Candidatus Nitrosotalea okcheonensis: one gene and its partner. The protein of the gene in region 2 binds, or shares a complex with, the protein of the main gene of each other region. Links are inferred from orthologs where the notes say so. Each region holds a gene or a part of one and is shown on either strand. Other genes may lie near its edges.

Region 1 (3,189 bases), 540 kb from region 2 along the record:
AACCTTTTGGATGCAAATTGCTACATTTTGAACATGTTGTAATGTTTATTCTCGCTCACGTTTTTTCATTCTGATTCATGGTATTTTATAAAGTAAATCAGACAAACTTTTAGCAACTAAAATACAGACACTTTTGCACATGTTATGATAAAACCAGATTTTCCTCTACGATAATAAAGTAGTACCATGACTATTTTTTTATGGATCTACTAGTAGCATACGAATCTGATCCTGCAGGTTTTAACATGGCTACATTTCTTTCAAAACAAATGAACAAAAACGATGATGGGGTTTTTCATGGAAGTAATTTTGATCTTGTAATAATACCGACTCCGGCAATATCTGCCGATTGGCTTGAAGAAAAATATCCTTATGATGGTTATGTATTTTTATCAAAACACGCTGCTGAAAGTGGAGATCTTGCACTGACTTGTCACAGTACGGGAAACTTTGGCGATGCCATGTTTGGCGGATTTGCAAGACAAGTTGCAATACCTCATCCTTATAGACAAAAGTCATACATGAAACGATTATGGGAACAACGAGATCTCTTTTCAAAATTTGACATAACAATAGAGGCTACTCATCATGGACCTACTGCCTTGAACAAGCCAACACTGTTCATTGAAATAGGTACAACTGAAAGAGAATGGGCAGATACTGTGCTATGTGAAAATGTGGCAAAAGTTGTCTTAAAAGAAATGTCAGAATCTCCAAGCAAACATGATGTGGCCATCTGTTTTGGTGGCACTCATTATCCAAGAAAATTCAACAAGGAACTTCTCGAGGGTGATTTTGCATTAGGTACTGTTGTTCCAAAACATGGTCTTGACAATATGGATTCAGATCTTTTTGATCACATTGTAGAACGAAATAATGAAGCTAAATTTGCACTGGTGGATTGGAGCGGACTTGGAAAGAGTAAACAAAAAATAGTTGAGATGATAAGTACAAGTAATCTAGAGATGGTAAAAATTTGAAACTTGAACACAGAGTATATGAAAAACTTTTGAAAGTTCCAAAAGGAAAGGTTACTACATACTCTGAACTTGCAAAGGCAGTTGGTATAAAAAACGGGCAAAGATCTATAGGGCAAATGATGAAAAAAAATCCCTTTCCTGTTATTGTTCCATGTCATAGGGTGATTCTGTCCACTGGTAAAATCGGAGGCTATGCATGGGGTGAGAAAGTAAAAACTAACATGCTTTCTAAAGAAGGAATAACAATCAAGAAAGGGAAAATTCTTGACAAGGACAGAATCTTTAGATTCTAAATTTATTTCTTGGAATGAACTTCTTCTATCAAGCTACGAAGATGTGCCAAGTTTCTTACTTGATTTCCACCAACTTGTTTGTACAATTTCCAATAACTTTCGTTTGGTATTTCTTTTCTTGATTTTGATACTTTTAGTTGATGTCTCATTGCTCTTATTCTCTTGACATACACTTCCTTCTTTCCTACTCTTGATCCTTTTCTTCCCTTTTTGGAACCTTGTTTAGTTCCACGTTTGCGTTTCTGGGATTTCTTGAAATGTGCTCTTCCTTTTGAAGTTCCTATGATTGGCTTTACCTGAATTGTTCCAGCGGTTATCAAGCTTCTAATGTTGTCACGAGTAATTGCATCTGTTATGTCATCCAAGTATTCTGGATCAAATCTTACTCTACCTACTCCTACTCCAAGAATTCTGGAGACTAGCTGTCTTTTAGACTTAAGATTTACTACCACTAGCTGACACCCTTGCATTGAATACTTTGAAGTTTTTTTCCATTGCTTTTGTAATCATCTCTGATCTCTTCTTTTTCCCTACTCCGTGACCAAATCTGATGCCATCTTTCTTAGGATCGAGCTTTTCCAAGTCTTTTAAATTGTAAACTAAATTATCCGTAAATCCTGATGGGTGTAATCCTCTTGCAATCTTTGGCCCTCCATATCCGACTCGTACTAGAGCTGGCCATCCCTTTTTCTGTTTTCTTTGATGGTTGTCCATGCCTTTTGGCTTTCTCCATGATTCTGCAAGTTTTGAATATCTCCAGCTTTCCTGTCTAACAAAATCTGGCCTGTGCTCTGCTACCTTTTTTCTAAGTTCAAGAGCTTCTTTATTGATTGGCATGTATACGACTCTGACCAAATTTTACAATAAATACGTTTCTTGCTTGGGCTCACGTGATCCGAAGAGATAATAAGGATTTTCATAGGGAATCGTCTTACTAGATGATAGAGGATTTGGAACCTACAATCACTCGTCACGTTGTATTACAATTGGAACAAATGGGAATAAAACCTGCCAAGATACAGAGGAATCTACAGGTCAAAAATCTCATTGATCTAATAGAAGAAAGAAACGAGGGTATTTTGACTGCCAGCGGCGCATTGGCTGTGAAAACCGGAAAATATACTGGAAGATCACCTGATGACCGTTTTATAGTAGATGATGAACAAACTCACAATACCGTTGACTGGGGCAAAATTAATCACCCGTTTCCAGAAGACAAGTTTGATAAAATATTTGAAAAGATGAGAAAATACGTTGTAGATAAAGAAATCTTCATCTTTGATGGATTTGTAGGTGCAGACCCCGAACATCGATTACCCATCAGAATTATAACTGATCATCCATGGCAAAGCCTCTTTGTAAGACAACTCTTCATTAGACCTACTGCCTCGGAACTAGAGTCTCACAAACCAGAGTATACTGTTATCGCACTAAATGATTTCAAAGCAATACCAGAAGCAGATGGGACAAAAACTGATACATTCATTCTTCTTAATTATACAAAGAAAATTGTCTTGATTGGAGCAACGTCATATGCCGGAGAAATAAAAAAGGCAATGTTTTCTGTAATGAATTACATTTTACCATCACGAGGTGTCTTTCCAATGCACTGTTCTGCTAATATAGGAAAGAACGGGGACACTTCTCTGTTCTTTGGTCTCTCGGGTACTGGAAAAACTACACTATCTGCTGACTCTAATAGGAAATTGATAGGCGATGATGAACACGGATGGTCTGATAGAGGCATCTTTAATTTTGAAGGAGGATGTTATGCAAAGTGTATCAATCTAAACAAAGATGCAGAACCACAAATCTGGGATGCGATAAGGTCTGGTGCAGTTCTAGAAAATGTTGTAATTGACAAGAAAACCATGATGCCAGATTTCAATGATGGGAGTCTAACTGAAAATACTAGA
Region 2 (3,502 bases):
TCCTAGACCAATCTCTTCTTTTACCTCAAGAACTATGCCTCTTGTCTGTTTCTCCGTTTGGTCCAATTTTTTTTGCATGTATTGTTGTGTGAGTCCTACCAAGACTGCCAGCAACTCAGGCATTCCTTCTCCACTTCTGGCACTGACTGGAACTATTGCTACTTCTTTTAGAAAATCCTTTACTCTGTAAAATGCCTCCGAATTATATCCTAAAACAGATAATGTCCCTACCACATTATACAACAACTCATCAAGTGCTGTCTGTACAAATTGATCCTGTTCCTTGACAGATTGTGAAATAAATTTTGTTGTAGGATTTTTTTTCCATCCAGAAATCATGTCCACCTTATTCAATGCTATTACAAACGGTACTTTCCTACTCTGTAAGATTTTTAGACTTTCGTTAGTTTGGGGTTGAAATCCTCGATTTACATCTACAACTAGAATTGCAATGTCTGCAGCAGAACCGCCCCTTGCTCGAAGATTTGTAAATATTTCATGCCCTGGAGTATCAATAACAAGCAAACCCGGAATTTCTTGATTTCCTCCACCCATTTTTGCAAAAAGAGGCCCACAAACTTTCTTTAATGTTTCAGTAGGAAGAAAACTTGCACCAATATGCTGCGTAATACCTCCAGCTTCCCTTGATTGTACACCCGTACCTCGTATCTTATCTAGCAGAGATGTTTTACCAGAGTCTACGTGACCCAGAACTGCTACTATGGGCTGTCGTATTTGCAACTACTTTCACTTGAATACCACAGCTATTTCTTTTTCAAAACTTTCCTTAGAGTCAGAAGCATGTATGATATTATCAGAGATGCCCAGTCCAAAGTCTCCTCGTATTGTTCCCGGTGCAGCATCAAATGATTTGGTTGAGCCTATCATTAGTCTAGTTGTTGCAATTGCATTATTTCCTTCTACAATAGCTGCAACCACACTTCCTGAAGTAATAAAAGAAACCAATTCTCCAAAGAATGGCTTTGTGTTATGTACTGAATAGAATTCTTCTGCCATTTGTTTTGTAAAAGTAAACATTTTCAATTTCAAAATATTAAATCCCCTGTGTTCAAATCTAGAGATAATATCACCAACTAGTTTTCTTTCTACACCGTCGGGCTTTACAATGAATAACGTCTGTTCAGTCATTTTATTTTTTGACCTTTATTCCGCCCTTGACATATTTATTAGTCCACTTGAGTCTTCTGGGATCACGCTTTAGGACTAGCATGTTCTTTTTGCACTTTGAAGAACAAAACCAAAACACTGAACCGTCATTTTTTACAAGCATGGTACCAGAACCCTTTGCTACAGGTCTATTACAAAAACTACAAGGCTTGACTAGAACACTCAATTTTTATCACTTTATCTTTCTCGCTTCACGTTCTGTTTCTCTCAATATTAGAATGTCAGACATTCTTACAGAACCTTTTACATTTCTTGTTAGAATTCTTCCTCTGTCTTTACCATCTAGTATCTTTACTCTAACCTGAATAACTTCACCAGCAATTCCGGTCCTTCCCACTATTTGTATAACTTCGGCAGAGGTAGGAACTTCAGTACTCATTTGCTAGCTTGACCGCCTTTTATCTGCGATAACGATGCCACAATTTGGTCTACAATGTGTTGAGCATCTCCAGAATCTAGTATCGCAGCAGCAGCAGAGGTAACATCAATTCCCAAAGACTTGCCAAGATCTTGTCTACTTGGAACAAAACCATATGGAATTCCGTGTTCCTCACACAGTATAGGAAGGTGAGCAACTACCTCTGGTGGTTCTACATCTTCTGCAATAATCACCAGTTTACTTATTCCTCTTTCGATTGCTTTTGTAACTTCATTGGTACCTTTCTTTACTTTACCACTTTGATGTGCGACTCTTACGGCCTCATAAATTGGGCTAACCAAGTCAGTGGGCACCTGAAACTTAACATAATAAGCCTTAGCCAGATGTATCACCCATTGGGATCATTTCCATTCTTTCTGTCTTTTCAATTGGTTTTAAAAGTGTTATCTGTCAAGTGTGGTCTTTACCTTTTGCAAGTATTTTGCAAAAATTTCATCTAATTTAGATTGAGAGTACGATTCAGCATAAATTCTGGCTATTGGTTCAGTACCACTCAACCGTACCATTATCCAACTAGAGTCATCTAATGATAATTTAATTCCATCAATAAGATCTTTTTTGTAAGGTTCTGTTTTTAGAATTTTAACTATTTTTTTAAAATCATCTTTTGAACATTCTATTTTTCCTTTCGTGGTAAAAGATGGAGGTAGCATACCCATTTCTTTTGATAAAGAATTTTTGCTACTTGCTAGAAGATCAAGTAAGATGGCCATAGTCATAGAGCCATCTCTGACCTGATTATGTTTACCATACATAAAACCACCATTTTCTTCAAAACCAATAATTGCATTTTCTTTCACCATTTTGCGTGAAACCTCAACACTACCCACTTTGGTTCGTAAAACTTGTGATTCCGAGTCCTTTGCAATTTTTTCTATTACAAATGTGGAATTAACAGATGTAACTATCGTGGATTTTGGTTGTTTTTTTAGAATGTATTTAGATAAAAGTAATGCAGACCTATCACCCGTGAGAATTTTTCCTGTCTCATCGCAAAAAATACTTCTATCACCATCTCCATCAAATGCTATACCAAGATCAGCTTTTGATTTTATTATCATACTTGAAAGTTTGTCCAAATTTTGGGGTGTTGGTTCTGATCCTCTGCCTGGAAAAGTACCATCTATTTTTTCATTGATTAGGATTGTCTCACATCCAAATTCCTTACATAGAATAGGAGCCGTTACTGCCTGAGCTCCATTACCAAGATCTAGCACTATCTTGAGATTTTGTGATTTAATTTTACTTGAATTAACTTGTTTTTTAATTCCAGAAAGATATGTATGTACAGCATTTGATTCCTTTTTAATCAAGCCAAACTTCTTTGAGATCGTCCATTTTTTCGTAAAGTAAAATTCTTCTACTTTGAGCTCATCTTCTCTTGAAATTTCAATGCCGTCCTTTGCAACAACCTTTAGCCCATTATACTTTGGTGGGTTATGTGATGCAGTTATCATAATTCCTCCATTATATCCAAGTTTTTTTGTGGCAAATTGTAAACACGGGGTAGGAACTAGGCCACATACTGCAGAATCGAGACCTAGTGAGCTCAGTGCTGCAGTTACTATTTTTGATATTACTACACTTGATTCTCGTCCATCATAACCCACTAAAATTGGTCCTTTTTTGAAAAAACTTGCAATTGACAGAGTAATTTTTGATATAAAATCAAGGGTGAGATCTTCTCCAAATACTCCCCTGACACCATTAGTTCCAAATAATTTCGCCATACGCACCATCAACAATAGATAAATTTGTCTTAAAAGTCATGGTGCATGCGGGAGTTGCCAAGCCTGGTCAAAGGCGCAGGGCTTAGGACCCTGTCTTTTAGGAGTTCGTGGGTTCAAATCCCACCTCCCGCATTTATTGAACTAT

The links.
Region 1: rpl7ae (region 2) and BQ3481_RS10710 share a complex: the UniProt entries of both Methanocaldococcus jannaschii proteins name them as parts of the 50S ribosomal subunit. The link is inferred for Candidatus Nitrosotalea okcheonensis from one-to-one orthologs.

Annotation. Positions count from the first base shown.
Region 1 is NZ_LT841358.1:1,825,291-1,828,479, forward strand. Bases 1-2,897 are described here. They hold BQ3481_RS10710 (50S ribosomal protein L19e), read right to left. Parts: upstream 1,726-2,897; coding sequence 1,276-1,725; downstream 1-1,275. Other genes in these bases: BQ3481_RS10700 (D-aminoacyl-tRNA deacylase), read left to right, coding at 201-980; BQ3481_RS10705 (MGMT family protein), read left to right, coding at 977-1,273; BQ3481_RS10715 (50S ribosomal protein L32e), read right to left, coding at 1,709-2,110; pckA (phosphoenolpyruvate carboxykinase (ATP)), read left to right, coding at 2,212-2,897. In the rest of the region: more of pckA, read left to right, coding at 2,898-3,189. UniProt on the Methanocaldococcus jannaschii protein: Binds to the 23S rRNA.
Region 2 is NZ_LT841358.1:1,280,711-1,284,212, forward strand. What follows is about bases 258-3,176. They hold rpl7ae (50S ribosomal protein L7Ae), read right to left. Parts: upstream 1,951-3,176; coding sequence 1,564-1,950; downstream 258-1,563. Other genes in these bases: infB (translation initiation factor IF-2), read right to left, coding at 258-741; ndk (nucleoside-diphosphate kinase), read right to left, coding at 748-1,149; BQ3481_RS07685 (50S ribosomal protein L24e), read right to left, coding at 1,151-1,354; BQ3481_RS07690 (30S ribosomal protein S28e), read right to left, coding at 1,361-1,567; glmM (phosphoglucosamine mutase), read right to left, coding at 2,011-3,176. Outside these bases: more of infB, read right to left, coding at 1-257; more of glmM, read right to left, coding at 3,177-3,366. UniProt on the Methanocaldococcus jannaschii protein: Multifunctional RNA-binding protein that recognizes the K-turn motif in ribosomal RNA, the RNA component of RNase P, box H/ACA, box C/D and box C'/D' sRNAs.